Rhizobium rhizoryzae: one gene and its partner. The protein of the gene in region 2 interacts with the protein of the main gene of each other region in a pairwise test. Links are inferred from orthologs where the notes say so. Each region holds a gene or a part of one and is shown on either strand. Other genes may lie near its edges.

Region 1 (6,216 bases), 630 kb from region 2 along the record:
TCGGCATCAGCCTGTTGTGCGGCAATTCGCTCACGGGTTTCGCGATCGGTGCGAGCGCTCGTTTCGGCGGCCTCCTGCTCGAGATTGCGTTTCTCAAGAGCCGCGCGTCTGAAGCGCTCCGTGCTGCGTGCCATGGAGGCGATTTCGTCCTTGCCCTCGGTGCCGGAGACTGGCGTCGAGCAGTCGCCATCGGCAATGCGCTGCATACTGGACGACAGGTTTGCCAGGCTTCTGCGAATGGCCCCGGTGTGTAGCAACTGCAGGAATGCGACCGTGACGAATGCAAGTGCGGCCACCATCAGTTGGAAGTAGAAGATGTTGTCCGACAGGGTCTGCACTTCGGCCATGCGAGCATTGGCCAACTGGTCGCCTTCCGTGGAAAGCGAATCCAGAATTTTGGTGACATGGTCGCCGGTCTCGTCGATGAGATCGTCAATCTTTCCAAAAGCATCTGCGTCGGCGCGCGACTCTATCAAGGCTGGCAGGTCGCGGCCAATCAGGCTTGTAAGCTTTGCGACATCAGGGGCGTAATCGCGCGCAATGTCCTGCTTCCCGACGGTCGCCGCAAAGCCCGTGACAACAGGCGCCGCTGCGGCAAGCTCGGCAGTCGTCTTCCTGATTGTTTCGGTGCGTTCCGGCTGCATTTTGCCTTCTTCGCGGTCAATGATGGAGTCCATCGCCGTCAGGGCAAGTTCCAGCGAAGCGGAACGAAGATCCGCAATCGTGGCCACAACCTTGCGGACCTCGGCCGCACTGTGCAAATTCTGCTCAACCTGGTGCTTCTGATACCATCCGGCCGCCAGCATTGATGCCATGCCCAGGAGGGCGGCAAAGCCAAGGGTCAGCAGCCGCTGATTGACAGTCATCGAAAACATGCCTGCATTCTTCGCCATAGGGGACCGCATTTTGTTTGAGAGCCAAGGTGGCTTTGAAGGACAAATCTGGTATAACTAACGAATGCTAACTTTCACGCGTGCGGCAGTTCTGCGACTACCCCTCCGCGAGTTAGAGAATGAGCAATAACACGTTAAGCATTCGCTAATCACGTTCCACTGAAAATGAGTGGCAAAGACTGTGGTATGTGGCCGGATAGACCTGAAATATACTCACGTTCACTGTATCGTCGCAGTTTGACTGCGTTGATTTTGCTTGTGTTTACGGCTGCGCTGGGTCTGGGCTTTGCGGGCTGGATTGCCAACGGCTCCGCGCTGTTTCTGGCGATGTCGGAAAGTCTCGCGGCTTGGTGCATGTAAGCACATCTGCGTGAGGCATATGCGCGCGCTCAGGCTCCACATGCTTCAAACAATTGCAGTTCCACCCACAAGGTTCTAAACGCATATCTGGTTTTGGAATGCGAGGATCAATCGTTGAGAACTGTGCGGATCGTCCTTTGGGTTGCTGTCGCTGTCATGGCGGGCATTCTTGGCTGGCTCACCTACGACGTGACCCGCTCGAAACAGCAGATCACCGAGGGGCCGTTTGGCGTGCCGTTTCAGTTGGTGGCGCAGAATGGCCAGCCGATCACCGAGAAGGCATTCCAGCAAAAGCCGACAGCACTCTTTTTCGGATTTACGCATTGTCCGGAGGTCTGTCCCACAACCTTGTTCGAGCTGAATGGCTGGCTGCACAAGGTTGATCCGAAGGGTGACAAGATCAACGCCTATTTCGTCACGGTCGATCCCGAGCGCGATCCGCCTGCGCTGCTGAAAGACTATATCTCAAATGTCACCGACCGTGTTGTGGGCATTTCCGGTGACCCCAGCAAGGTTGCCGAGGTCATCAAGGGTTTCCGCGTCTATGCGCGCAAGGTGCCGGTAGACGAGAAGCAACCGGACGGCGAATACACGATGGACCATACGGCGTCCGTTTTCCTGCTCAACAATGGCGGGCGGTTCTCCGGAACGATTGCTTACGGAGAGAACCCTGACACGGCGATAAAAAAGCTGGAAAATCTCATCAAGGGCTAAGGGATCTGCGGCTTGCCGCTGCGGGGGCTTTCGTGCCATTGGTTCCGCTTGATTTGTCCGGGTCAGAAAGAGCTTTCCGTGAGTGAACTTCGTCTTTTCGTTACCGTCACCGAGCGGGAATCCGAGGATATCCTTGAACTGCTTTCGCTGTGCTTCGGCGAAGAGGATTACGCCATCGGCACGACCGAGATCGACGAAAAGGCAGACCGCTGGGAAGCATCGATCTACATGATGCTGGCCGATGAGGACGAGGTACGCGCACGTTTTGCGGAGACGATCGCGGAGGGTTATCCCACGCTTGAAATCGAGCGCGAAGTGCTGCCGGATATCGACTGGATTGCCAAGTCGCTCGAGGGACTGAAGCCTGTGCGGGCGGGCCGCTTTCTTGTTCATGGCTCCCATGATCGCGACAAGGTGCGATCCGGCGATCTGGCCATCGAAATCGATGCGGGCCAGGCTTTCGGCACCGGCCATCACGGCACGACTGCTGGCTGCCTCGAGGTTATTGAAAGCGTGGTTCGCGCTCATCCGCCGCGCAACGCGCTGGATCTGGGAACCGGTAGCGGCGTGCTGGCAATCGCCGTATACAAGCTGCGCAAGATTCCGGTACTCGCAACCGACATCGATCCAATTGCAACGCGTGTCGCGCGCGAAAATGCCAAGCTGAACGGGATTTCGGCAGGCATGAGTTTCGAGACGGCGCCGGGCTTCTATTCCGCAGCGTTCCGTAGACACGGACCGTTCGACCTCATCATCGCGAACATTCTCGCCAGACCGTTGATCAAGATGGCACCGCAGTTGGTGACACATCTGTCGCCGGGTGGAGATGTCATTCTCTCCGGCATCCTTGCATCACAGCGCTGGAAGGTCATCGCCGCCTACAGCGGTGCCGGTCTCGCCCATGTGAAGACGATCTGGCGTAATGGCTGGGTGACCATCCATCTGCGCCACGAGGCGCGGAGCTAGCGCCTCGCATATTCAAGTCTATGTCGGCTTCAGAGCGGGAAGTTGGAAGCACCTTCGCGGCGAAGCTCTTCGCGCGACTTGCCCAGTGCCGCGAGGCTCGTATCGTCCAGCCGCAAGAGGGCGCTGTTGACGTAGCGGCGGGCTTGACGCTCGCGGGCTTCCACGATCCGGTTGAAAGCATTGTGCAGGAATGAATTTGCCATTGTCTAGCCTCCTAGGCTGGTGGGCGCCGCTGCGCCCTTCGATGGCTTTAATGTAGGCGATCGATGCGCCGAGCGTTAGGTGCACTGCAACATGAGTGGATTGCGCCTGTTGCATATGTCGAACTGCTACCAAACATGGCGCGGTGGTTTTCGTGATCCTGACATTTCCTCTTGAGGGGGCTGCGAACGGATGCAAATGTCGGGATCGAACCACTCGGGTTGGAATCGCGCTTCAGGCGGACTTCCAATCGCAGGCGCTCAACTGAAAGACATGCCCATGTTCCAGTCCTTTGAAACCACGTCCTCCCCGCAAACAGGTCCGGCGCGCGTTGCCGCGCTTCGCGAGCGTTTCGATGCTCTTGGTATCGATGGCTTTCTGGTGCCGCGTGCCGACGAGTTTCAGGGCGAATATGTTCCGGCATGCGCTGAGCGGCTTGCCTGGCTCACCGGCTTTACGGGATCCGCTGGTGTCGCTCTCATTCTCCGGGACAAGGCAGTCGTCTTTGTTGATGGTCGCTACACGACACAGCTCGCGCAGCAGGTGCATCCCGATACATTCACTGCTGGTGATCTTGTTGCGAAGCCACCGCATCTCTGGCTCGCCGACCATGGCTCAAAAGGACTGCGGCTCGGCATCGATCCGTGGCTGCATGGCGGCAGCGACGCCAAGCGGTTGGAAAAGGCGCTGGACGAGTGCGGTGGCTCGCTGATCCTCGTGAATACCAATCCTGTCGATGCAATCTGGGCTGATCGCCCGGCAGAGCCTCAGGGTACCGTCAGCGTTCAGCAGGAAAGCCATGCGGGCAAGCCTGCAACTGACAAGATTTCAGAGATTGCTGCCTGGGTGAAAGAGAAGGGAGCCTCTGCTGTTCTGATCGGTGATCCTTCGTCCGTGGCCTGGATCTTCAACGTGCGGGGCCAGGATGTGCCGCACACGCCGCATCCGCTGGCGCGGGCGGTCATCACGGCAGACGGCAAGGCCGAGATCTTTATCGATGCATCAAAGCTCGTCGGTGAAGCAAAAAGCCATGTCGAAACCTTGGCGTCAGTCCATGCTCCGGCATCGGTTGTCGAGCGCGTGACAGCGTATGGCGCCAATGGCGGCAAAATACTGATCGACCCGGAAGCGACGCCATTTGCGTTGAAGCGGGCCATCGAGGCAGCAGGCGGTATCGCACTCGAAGTGATCGATCCGGCGCGTCTGCCGCGCGCGGTCAAGAACGCAGTCGAACTGCGCGGATCGGCGGAAGCTCATGTTCAGGATGGCGCTGCCATGGTGCGCTTCCTGCATTGGCTCGATAGCCAGCAGCCGGGAAGCATGACGGAGATCGATGTCGTGACGCGGCTGGAAGGGTTCCGCGCCAGCGTCGGGCAGGATTTCCAGAACCCGCTGAAGGATATTTCGTTCGATACGATTTCCGGGGCGGGACCAAACGGCGCGATCATTCACTATCGGGTGACAACGGAAACCAACCGCAAGCTTTCGTCCGGTGAGCTTTTCCTCATCGATTCCGGGGCGCAGTACGTCAACGGCACGACCGATATTACCCGCACGGTTGCGATCGGCGCGGTGCCGGAAGAACAGAAACGCTTCTTCACGCTGGTGCTGAAGGGCATGATCGGAATTTCGACCGCACGCTTCCCGAAGGGTACGCGCGGCTGTGATCTGGACCCGCTGGCACGTATTGCTCTCTGGAAGGCTGGCGCGGATTATGGCCATGGCACAGGCCACGGTGTCGGCTCTTATCTCTCCGTGCATGAAGGGCCGCAACGCATTGCACGGCTCTCTACACAGGAGTTCCTGCCGGGCATGATCCTCTCCAACGAACCCGGATACTATCGTCCGGGAGCTTTCGGTATTCGTATCGAAAACCTGATCTATGTCAGCGAACCGGAGACGATCAAAGGCGGTGACATCCCCATGATGCGCTTCGAGACCCTGACTTGGTGCCCCATCGACCGGCGTCTGGTTCTGCCGGATCTCCTGACCTCCGAAGAGCGCGACTGGCTGAATGCCTACCACGCGACAGTGTTCGAGAAGTTGTCGCCGCTGATTTCCGAGGCGCATGTGCTTGATTGGCTGAAGCAGGCAACTCAACCAATCTGAGACTTCTCAGGTCATCACGAAATGCCGCAACACCATGGCAGCTCCCCATCCGGCCAGGATGAGGGGGATGCCGTTGTGGCGCAGGCCGACCAGCAGCGCGACGATCATTGCGATCTTGAGTTCAATTCCGCCATCGAAGAAGGCGGGCGCAACAAGCGTCGTCAAAACCGCTGCCGGTACGGCGTTCAACGCTGTCTCCAGCCGTGGAGGCAGGTTTTTCACATTGCTCAGCAGCCAGAAGCCCCCGATCCGTGTGAGATAGGTCGCGATGCCTGCGGCGAGGATGATGAGGGCGGTTCTGAGATCGAGGCTCATGGCTTTGCGCCTTCATCTTTTGCAGAGGACTGCGGTTTGTGCAGCATCAGCGCTGCGATAATGCCAGCCACGGCCCCGATGCTGACATGCCATGGGGAGCCGACCGTGTGCATTCCGATGATCGAGGCTGCAGCACTGACGGGAACGACAGCGCCGAAGAGCGGGCGTTTGCGAAACCCCATCACCAGGCCAAGAAAATAGATCGGCAACAATGCATCGAAGGCCCAGGCTTTCGGGTTGCCGATCAACTGCCCGAACACTGCACCAAGTGCTGAACTTCCCACCCAGACGACGTAGATGATGAAGGCTGCGCCGAAGTACCACGCGGTTTCCAGCTTGCCGACGCGGTCCACACGCTTGGCGGCTTCGGCAAATTGCGGGTCCGTGAGGAAGAAGAAGGCCGCAGCTTTCTGAAGGGGACCAAAGTCCTTGACCAACGGCGTCATGGCCGCCGAATACAGGATGTGACGGAAATTGACCGCGAAGACGGAAAGCACGATCAGCCACGCAGGCACATGGCTGCCGAACATCTGCACACCGACCAATTGGCTCGCGCCGCCGAATATGATGCCGCTCATCAATGTCGCTTCAAGCGGACTGACGCCGCCGTCTACCGCAATTGCGCCAAACAGCAATCCGAAGGGGGTCGTTGACATTG
Region 2 (5,977 bases):
CCTTCGACGAGGTCCTTGGCTTCCTTGAGGCCGAGGCCGGTGATGCCGCGAACTTCCTTGATGACGTTGATCTTGTTGGCGCCAGCGTCAACCAGGATTACGTCGAATTCAGTCTTTTCTTCTTCAACAGCAGCCGGAGCAGCAGCGCCGCCAGCAGCAGCAACAGCTACAGGAGCAGCTGCAGAAACGCCCCACTTCTCTTCCAGCAGCTTGGAAAGCTCAGCAGCTTCCAGAACGGTCAGAGCGGAGAGGTCTTCAACGATCTTAGCGAGATCAGCCATTTTCTTAAGTCCTTTTGTGTTCGGTTCGAACTGGTTTGTTTGTTACAGCGAAAAACCGCCTCAAGCGGCTTCGTCCTTCTTTGCGTAGGCCGCAAAAACGCGGGCGAGCTGTGCTGCCGGTGCCTGAACAACACCTGCAATGCGAGTAGCCGGGGTCTGAATCATACCCAGCAGCTTTGCACGCAGTTCGTCCAGCGAAGGCAGGGTCGCAAGCGACTTGACGCCTTCCGCGTTAAGCGTGGTCGAGCCCATGGCGCCACCCAGAACAACGAGCTTGTCGTTGGTCTTGGCGAAATCCATGACGACCTTCGGAGCCGTAATCGGGTCGGCGCTGTATGCGATCAGCGTCTGGCCCTTGAAGAGATCTACCATCCCTTCGGACTCCGTGCCCTGAAGAGCGATCTTGGCCAGACGGTTCTTCGCGACTTTGACGGTGCCGCCAGCTGCGCGCATCTTCGAACGAAAGTCGTTCATTTGCGCAACTGTAACACCAGCATAGTGGGCCACGACAACCGAACCAGAAGCCTTGAAGACTTCGTTCAGCTCCGTGACGAATTCGCGTTTTTCCGCTCTTTCCACTGTCTGTCTCCAGTTGACAGGACCGATCAAAGGATCGGGACCTGCCGGGTTGCCTTTGCCACTTGGGACCTTATTGCAAGATCCCGAGCAGCGCTCGAGGATCCTGTCCCCCCGCACGTAACCGGTATGGTTACGGCACAAGGCACATCAGGTTCGAACCGGAACCCTCAGGGGCGCATCGCGCGCGCCTGTCGATAATCCAGATCTTACCCGTCTCATGCAGGTCAAACGATTAAGGTCGAAACCACCCGCAATCTCGGACAGGAATTCCGGGTTTCCCCGGATTTTCCGGGCCCGGAGGCCCGAAAATTCTTTGCGACGGTCAGCAACAAGCCGACCATCTTAAAATCAAGCGAGAACCGTCGAAGGCTCTACGCGCACGCCCGGACCCATGGTCGAGGACAGTGCAACACGCTTTACGTAGTTGCCCTTGGCGCCGGCCGGCTTTGCCTTGACGACGGCATCAGCGAACGCCTTGATGTTTTCTTCCAGAGCCTTGGCGTCGAAGGAAGCCTTGCCGATACCGGCATGGATGATACCAGCCTTCTCGACGCGGAACTCGACTGCGCCACCCTTGGAGGCCTTGACTGCGCCTGCGACGTCCATGGTTACCGTACCGACCTTCGGGTTCGGCATCATGCCACGCGGGCCGAGAACCTTACCGAGACGGCCAACGAGCGGCATCATGTCCGGCGTTGCAATGCAGCGATCGAAATCGATCTTGCCGCCCTGAACGATCTCGACGAGATCTTCAGCGCCAACAACGTCCGCACCGGCTGCCTTGGCTTCATCAGCCTTGGCGCCACGAGCGAAAACCGCAACGCGAACATCGCGACCAGTGCCGTTCGGCAGATTGACAACACCGCGAACCATCTGGTCAGCGTGACGTGGGTCAACACCAAGGTTCATGGCAATTTCGATTGTCTCGTCGAACTTTGCAGTTGCACGGTCCTTGACGAGAGAGATTGCGTCGGTGAGGGCGATCAACTTGGTAGGATCGATACCTTCGCGAACCTTCTGAATGCGCTTTGCTACCTTAGCCATGATCAAGCCACCACTTCCAGGCCCATGGAGCGGGCAGAGCCCTCAACCATCAGCATTGCGCCTTCAACGTCAGCCGCGTTGAGATCCTTCATCTTGGCTTCAGCGATCGCGCGGACCTGAGCCTTGGTGATGGTACCGGCCTTCGCACCCTTACCAGGCGTCTTGGAACCGGATTGGATCTTTGCCTCCTTCTTCAGCCAGTACGTAACCGGCGGCTGCTTCATAGCGAAGGTGAAGGACTTGTCCTGGTAATAGGTGATGACGACCGGGATCGGCATACCCTTTTCCATTTCCTGCGTAGCGGCATTGAATGCCTTGCAGAATTCCATGATGTTGATGCCGCGCTGACCAAGTGCCGGGCCGATTGGCGGAGACGGGTTTGCCGATCCTGCCTTGACCTGGAGCTTGAGCTGGCCTGCTACTTTCTTAGCCATTTCTCTGCCTTTCCAATTGAACCGGTTACCCGGCCCTCAATGCCAACATGCGAATGCTGGCGGCTGCGGTTGCGTGGTCAGGAACTTGTCGCCCGGCTAAGGCGCCTCCTCCCACGCGCATGGGGAGAACCTCCCCTTCTCGATCAGACCTTTTCGACCTGACCGTATTCCAACTCGACGGGCGTCGCACGACCGAAGATGGAAACCTCCACCTTGAGGCGAGACCGCTCTTCGTCGACATCCTGAACGATACCGTTGAACGAGGCGAACGGACCATCAGAAACACGAACCTGCTCACCAATCTCGTAGGAGATGGACGACTTTGGCCGCTCAACACCTTCTTGGACCTGACCAAGGATACGGTCTGCTTCATGGTCCGGAATCGGAACCGGCTTATTATCCGATCCGAGGAAACCCGTCACCTTAGGAGTGTTCTTGATCAGGTGATAAGCTTCGTCCGTCAGGTTGGCGCGGACAAGCACATAACCCGGAAAGAACTTCCGCTCGCTATCGACCTTGCGACCGCGACGAACCTCAACGACCTTCTCTGTCGGCACCAGGATCTTTTCGAAAAGATGCTCAAGCCCCTTCTGGCGAGCCTTCTCCTCGATCGATTCCGCAACCTTCTTCTCAAAATTCGAATAAGCGTGGACGATGTACCAACGTGCCGCCATCTTCATCTCCACTCAATCAAGCGCCGATAGACAGCACGAGGCCAATAAGCCAACCAATCAATTGGTCTGCCGCAAAAAAGAACAGGGCAGCAAATATGACCATGACAAGGACCATTGCCGTGGAGATCATCGTCTCACGACGCGACGGCCATGTAACCTTTGCCGTTTCAGCCCGCACCTGCTGGAGAAACGTAAATGGATTTGTTTTGGATGCCATGTCTGCCCACGCAATTACGGCGCGTAAAGCTGATACTATTCAGCCCCACGCACCGCGTGTCTGTTTGAACCCTACATAAACACCGTCTTTCCATCTGACAAGTGGAAAAACAGCATCCGATTAATGCCTTTGTAACGAAACTCCCGATCCGCCTGCTGAATGATTGCGCGCCGATCAAGGGAGTGGCAGGGGCAGAGGGGCTCGAACCCCCGACCTGCGGTTTTGGAGACCGCCGCTCTACCAACTGAGCTATACCCCTATTCCCGTTCTTCAAGGTTGCCCTTGAAAAGCATGGCGCTCCTTTAAGACGACTGATTGGACTTGGCAAGTGGGTTTGTGATTTTCCTCACAAATTCCGGTTTTCTCGTCGAGATAATTCCTGGAGGGCACAGCATGTATGCGTCGTGTTGATCCAGTTTTGCCGTGGAGGCCTTGGACGCGGTCGCTCAAGGCTCAAGGACCCTGATTGGGGTTACTTGAGGCGCTGTTTGCGTCGCAAATGGTCGACTCGACGAGTGATCGAATTTTTCCATTTTCGCATTGTACGCATTGAAAAAAAGCGATTCGCTTTTCCCAAAAGGGTGAGAAAGCTCTTCTGCTCGACAGGTGTGTAGTTACTGCGCTCCCAACCGAGGTGGTCAACGCCCGCGTCGACCAGCCACCCCATGATTCGGCCCTGATTCTTGTAGTGAAGACTAAGAGCCGATTCGCTATTGAACGCCGCATAGCCGCCCGGCAGAAGCTTGTAGTCGGACAATCGCTTTACCGTAGGATTGAAAGTAAAGCTGAACCAAACGTGATGAGCCAGTGGGCCGACTTTTCGGTGCGCTGCCGGTTGTCCGAAAATAGGCAGGCGTCGAATGTTCGCAGGCATGTCCTTATCGGACCTGAGAGAAACGAGAAGCAGGTCGTCATCCGCCTTCAGAACATCCAGGGCCTGCCGTACCACGCCGGGCTTGGGAAACTCCCAATCGTCTTCAAGATGGAGAATGTAAGGTGTCGTCACACAAGCATAGGCTTTGTCAATCGATCGGTGCTGGCCGATGTTATTGCCGTTCACAATAAACCTGAGAGGCTGCCCGGGATAACGAGCGGCTATTTTCTCGACCTCAACCTGGTCCGAATCTTCAATGACGATGAACTCATGAAGCGGATAGTCGTTTGAAGCAAAAAAGCTATCGAGGGTCTTCACGAGCAAGTCATGCCGACGACAACTCGTCAAAACCACAGTCAAATCCGACATACGCTTCCCCATCATCCTCACTGGCCGCGCCTTCGCGTAGGATGAGCTTCGGATACTGTCAATTGAATATTGCCAAAGGCGCTGCAAGGTAGTGTCAGAGCGCTCAACTGGGCCAATCGTGCGACTGCAATCATCCAAGCGGCCTAGGATATCCGCCTTCAAACGAAAAAACCGGGCGACCGTTTCAGGCCACCCGGTTTTTCAATTGATCATGGTGAGGAGATCAAGTCCCCCCACCTTGTCTGATTACTCGATGATCGAGGCGACGATGCCGGCGCCGACGGTACGGCCACCTTCGCGGATCGCGAAGCGCAGCTTTTCTTCCATCGCGATCGGAACGATCAGCTCAACGTCAACGGTTACGTTGTCGCCAGGCATAACCATTTCCGTGCCTTCCGGAAGCGTGACGATGCCAGTCACGTCCGTCGTGCGGAAGTAGAACTGCGGACGGTAGTTCGTGAAGAACGGCGTATGACGGCCGCCTTCTTCCTTCGTCAGGATGTAGGCTTCTGCCTTGAACTTCTTGTGCGGCTTGACAGAGCCAGGCTTGCACAGGATCTGACCGCGCTCAACGCCGTCACGGTTCACGCCACGCAGAAGAGCACCGATGTTGTCGCCGGCCTGACCCTGGTCGAGCAGCTTGCGGAACATTTCAACGCCCGTGCAGGTCGTCTTCGTCGTTGCACGAATGCCAACGATTTCGATTTCTTCACCGACCTTCACGATACCACGCTCAACGCGGCCCGTCACAACCGTACCACGGCCAGAGATCGAGAACACGTCTTCGATCGGCATCAGGAACGGCTGGTCGATCGGACGCTCTGGCGTCGGGATGTAGGCGTCAACCTGAGCCATCAGCTCGCGGATCGCGTCTTCACCGATCGTCTTGTTCGAATCTTCCAGAGCAGCAAGAGCAGAGCCCTTGACGATCGGAATGTCATCGCCCGGGAAGTCGTAGGACGACAGAAGTTCACGAACTTCAAGCTCTACGAGTTCCAGAAGTTCAGCGTCGTCAACCTGGTCGACCTTGTTCAGGAACACAACGATCGCAGGAACGCCAACCTGGCGAGCCAGAAGGATGTGCTCGCGCGTCTGCGGCATCGGGCCGTCAGCGGCGGAGCAAACCAGGATCGCGCCGTCCATCTGCGCTGCACCCGTGATCATGTTCTTGACGTAGTCGGCGTGGCCGGGGCAGTCAACGTGGGCGTAGTGACGGTTCGCCGTCTCATACTCAACGTGAGCCGTCGAAATCGTGATACCACGCGCCTTCTCTTCCGGAGCAGCGTCGATCTGGTCGTACGCCTTGAACTCGCCGAAGTACTTCGTGATCGCTGCCGTCAGAGACGTCTTGCCATGGTCAACGTGGCCAATCGTGCCGATGTTCACATGCGGCTTGGTACGCTCAAACTTGCTCTTTGCCATTGATGCTTCCTGTGATCAAAAAGAATGGTTCATCCGCGCGTGCGGATTTGGTGACGCCGTTTAAGGCTTTCCAGTTCAATGCG

The links.
Region 1: the proteins of rplK (region 2) and G6N80_RS16750 interact in binary tests that used the Escherichia coli proteins (3 or more experiments, as listed by UniProt). The link is inferred for Rhizobium rhizoryzae from one-to-one orthologs.

What each region holds. Positions count from the first base shown.
Region 1 is NZ_CP049250.1:2,253,642-2,259,857, forward strand. Bases 1,010-3,989 are described here. They hold G6N80_RS16750 (50S ribosomal protein L11 methyltransferase), read left to right. Parts: upstream 1,010-2,045; coding sequence 2,046-2,933; downstream 2,934-3,989. Other genes in these bases: G6N80_RS16745 (SCO family protein), read left to right, coding at 1,368-1,967; G6N80_RS16755 (hypothetical protein), read right to left, coding at 2,963-3,136; G6N80_RS16760 (aminopeptidase P family protein), read left to right, coding at 3,414-3,989. Also shown: G6N80_RS16740 (methyl-accepting chemotaxis protein), read right to left, coding at 1-875; more of G6N80_RS16760, read left to right, coding at 3,990-5,243; G6N80_RS16765 (AzlD family protein), read right to left, coding at 5,250-5,558; G6N80_RS16770 (AzlC family ABC transporter permease), read right to left, coding at 5,555-6,216. UniProt on the Escherichia coli protein: Methylates ribosomal protein L11.
Region 2 is NZ_CP049250.1:2,887,398-2,893,374, forward strand. The notes cover bases 623-3,363. They hold rplK (50S ribosomal protein L11), read right to left. Parts: upstream 2,339-3,363; coding sequence 1,907-2,338; downstream 623-1,906. Other genes in these bases: rplJ (50S ribosomal protein L10), read right to left, coding at 623-860; rplA (50S ribosomal protein L1), read right to left, coding at 1,209-1,904; nusG (transcription termination/antitermination protein NusG), read right to left, coding at 2,482-3,012; secE (preprotein translocase subunit SecE), read right to left, coding at 3,029-3,229. Also shown: rplL (50S ribosomal protein L7/L12), read right to left, coding at 1-281; more of rplJ, read right to left, coding at 342-622; G6N80_RS19840 (glycosyltransferase), read right to left, coding at 3,702-4,472; tuf (elongation factor Tu), read right to left, coding at 4,719-5,894. UniProt on the Escherichia coli protein: Forms part of the ribosomal stalk which helps the ribosome interact with GTP-bound translation factors.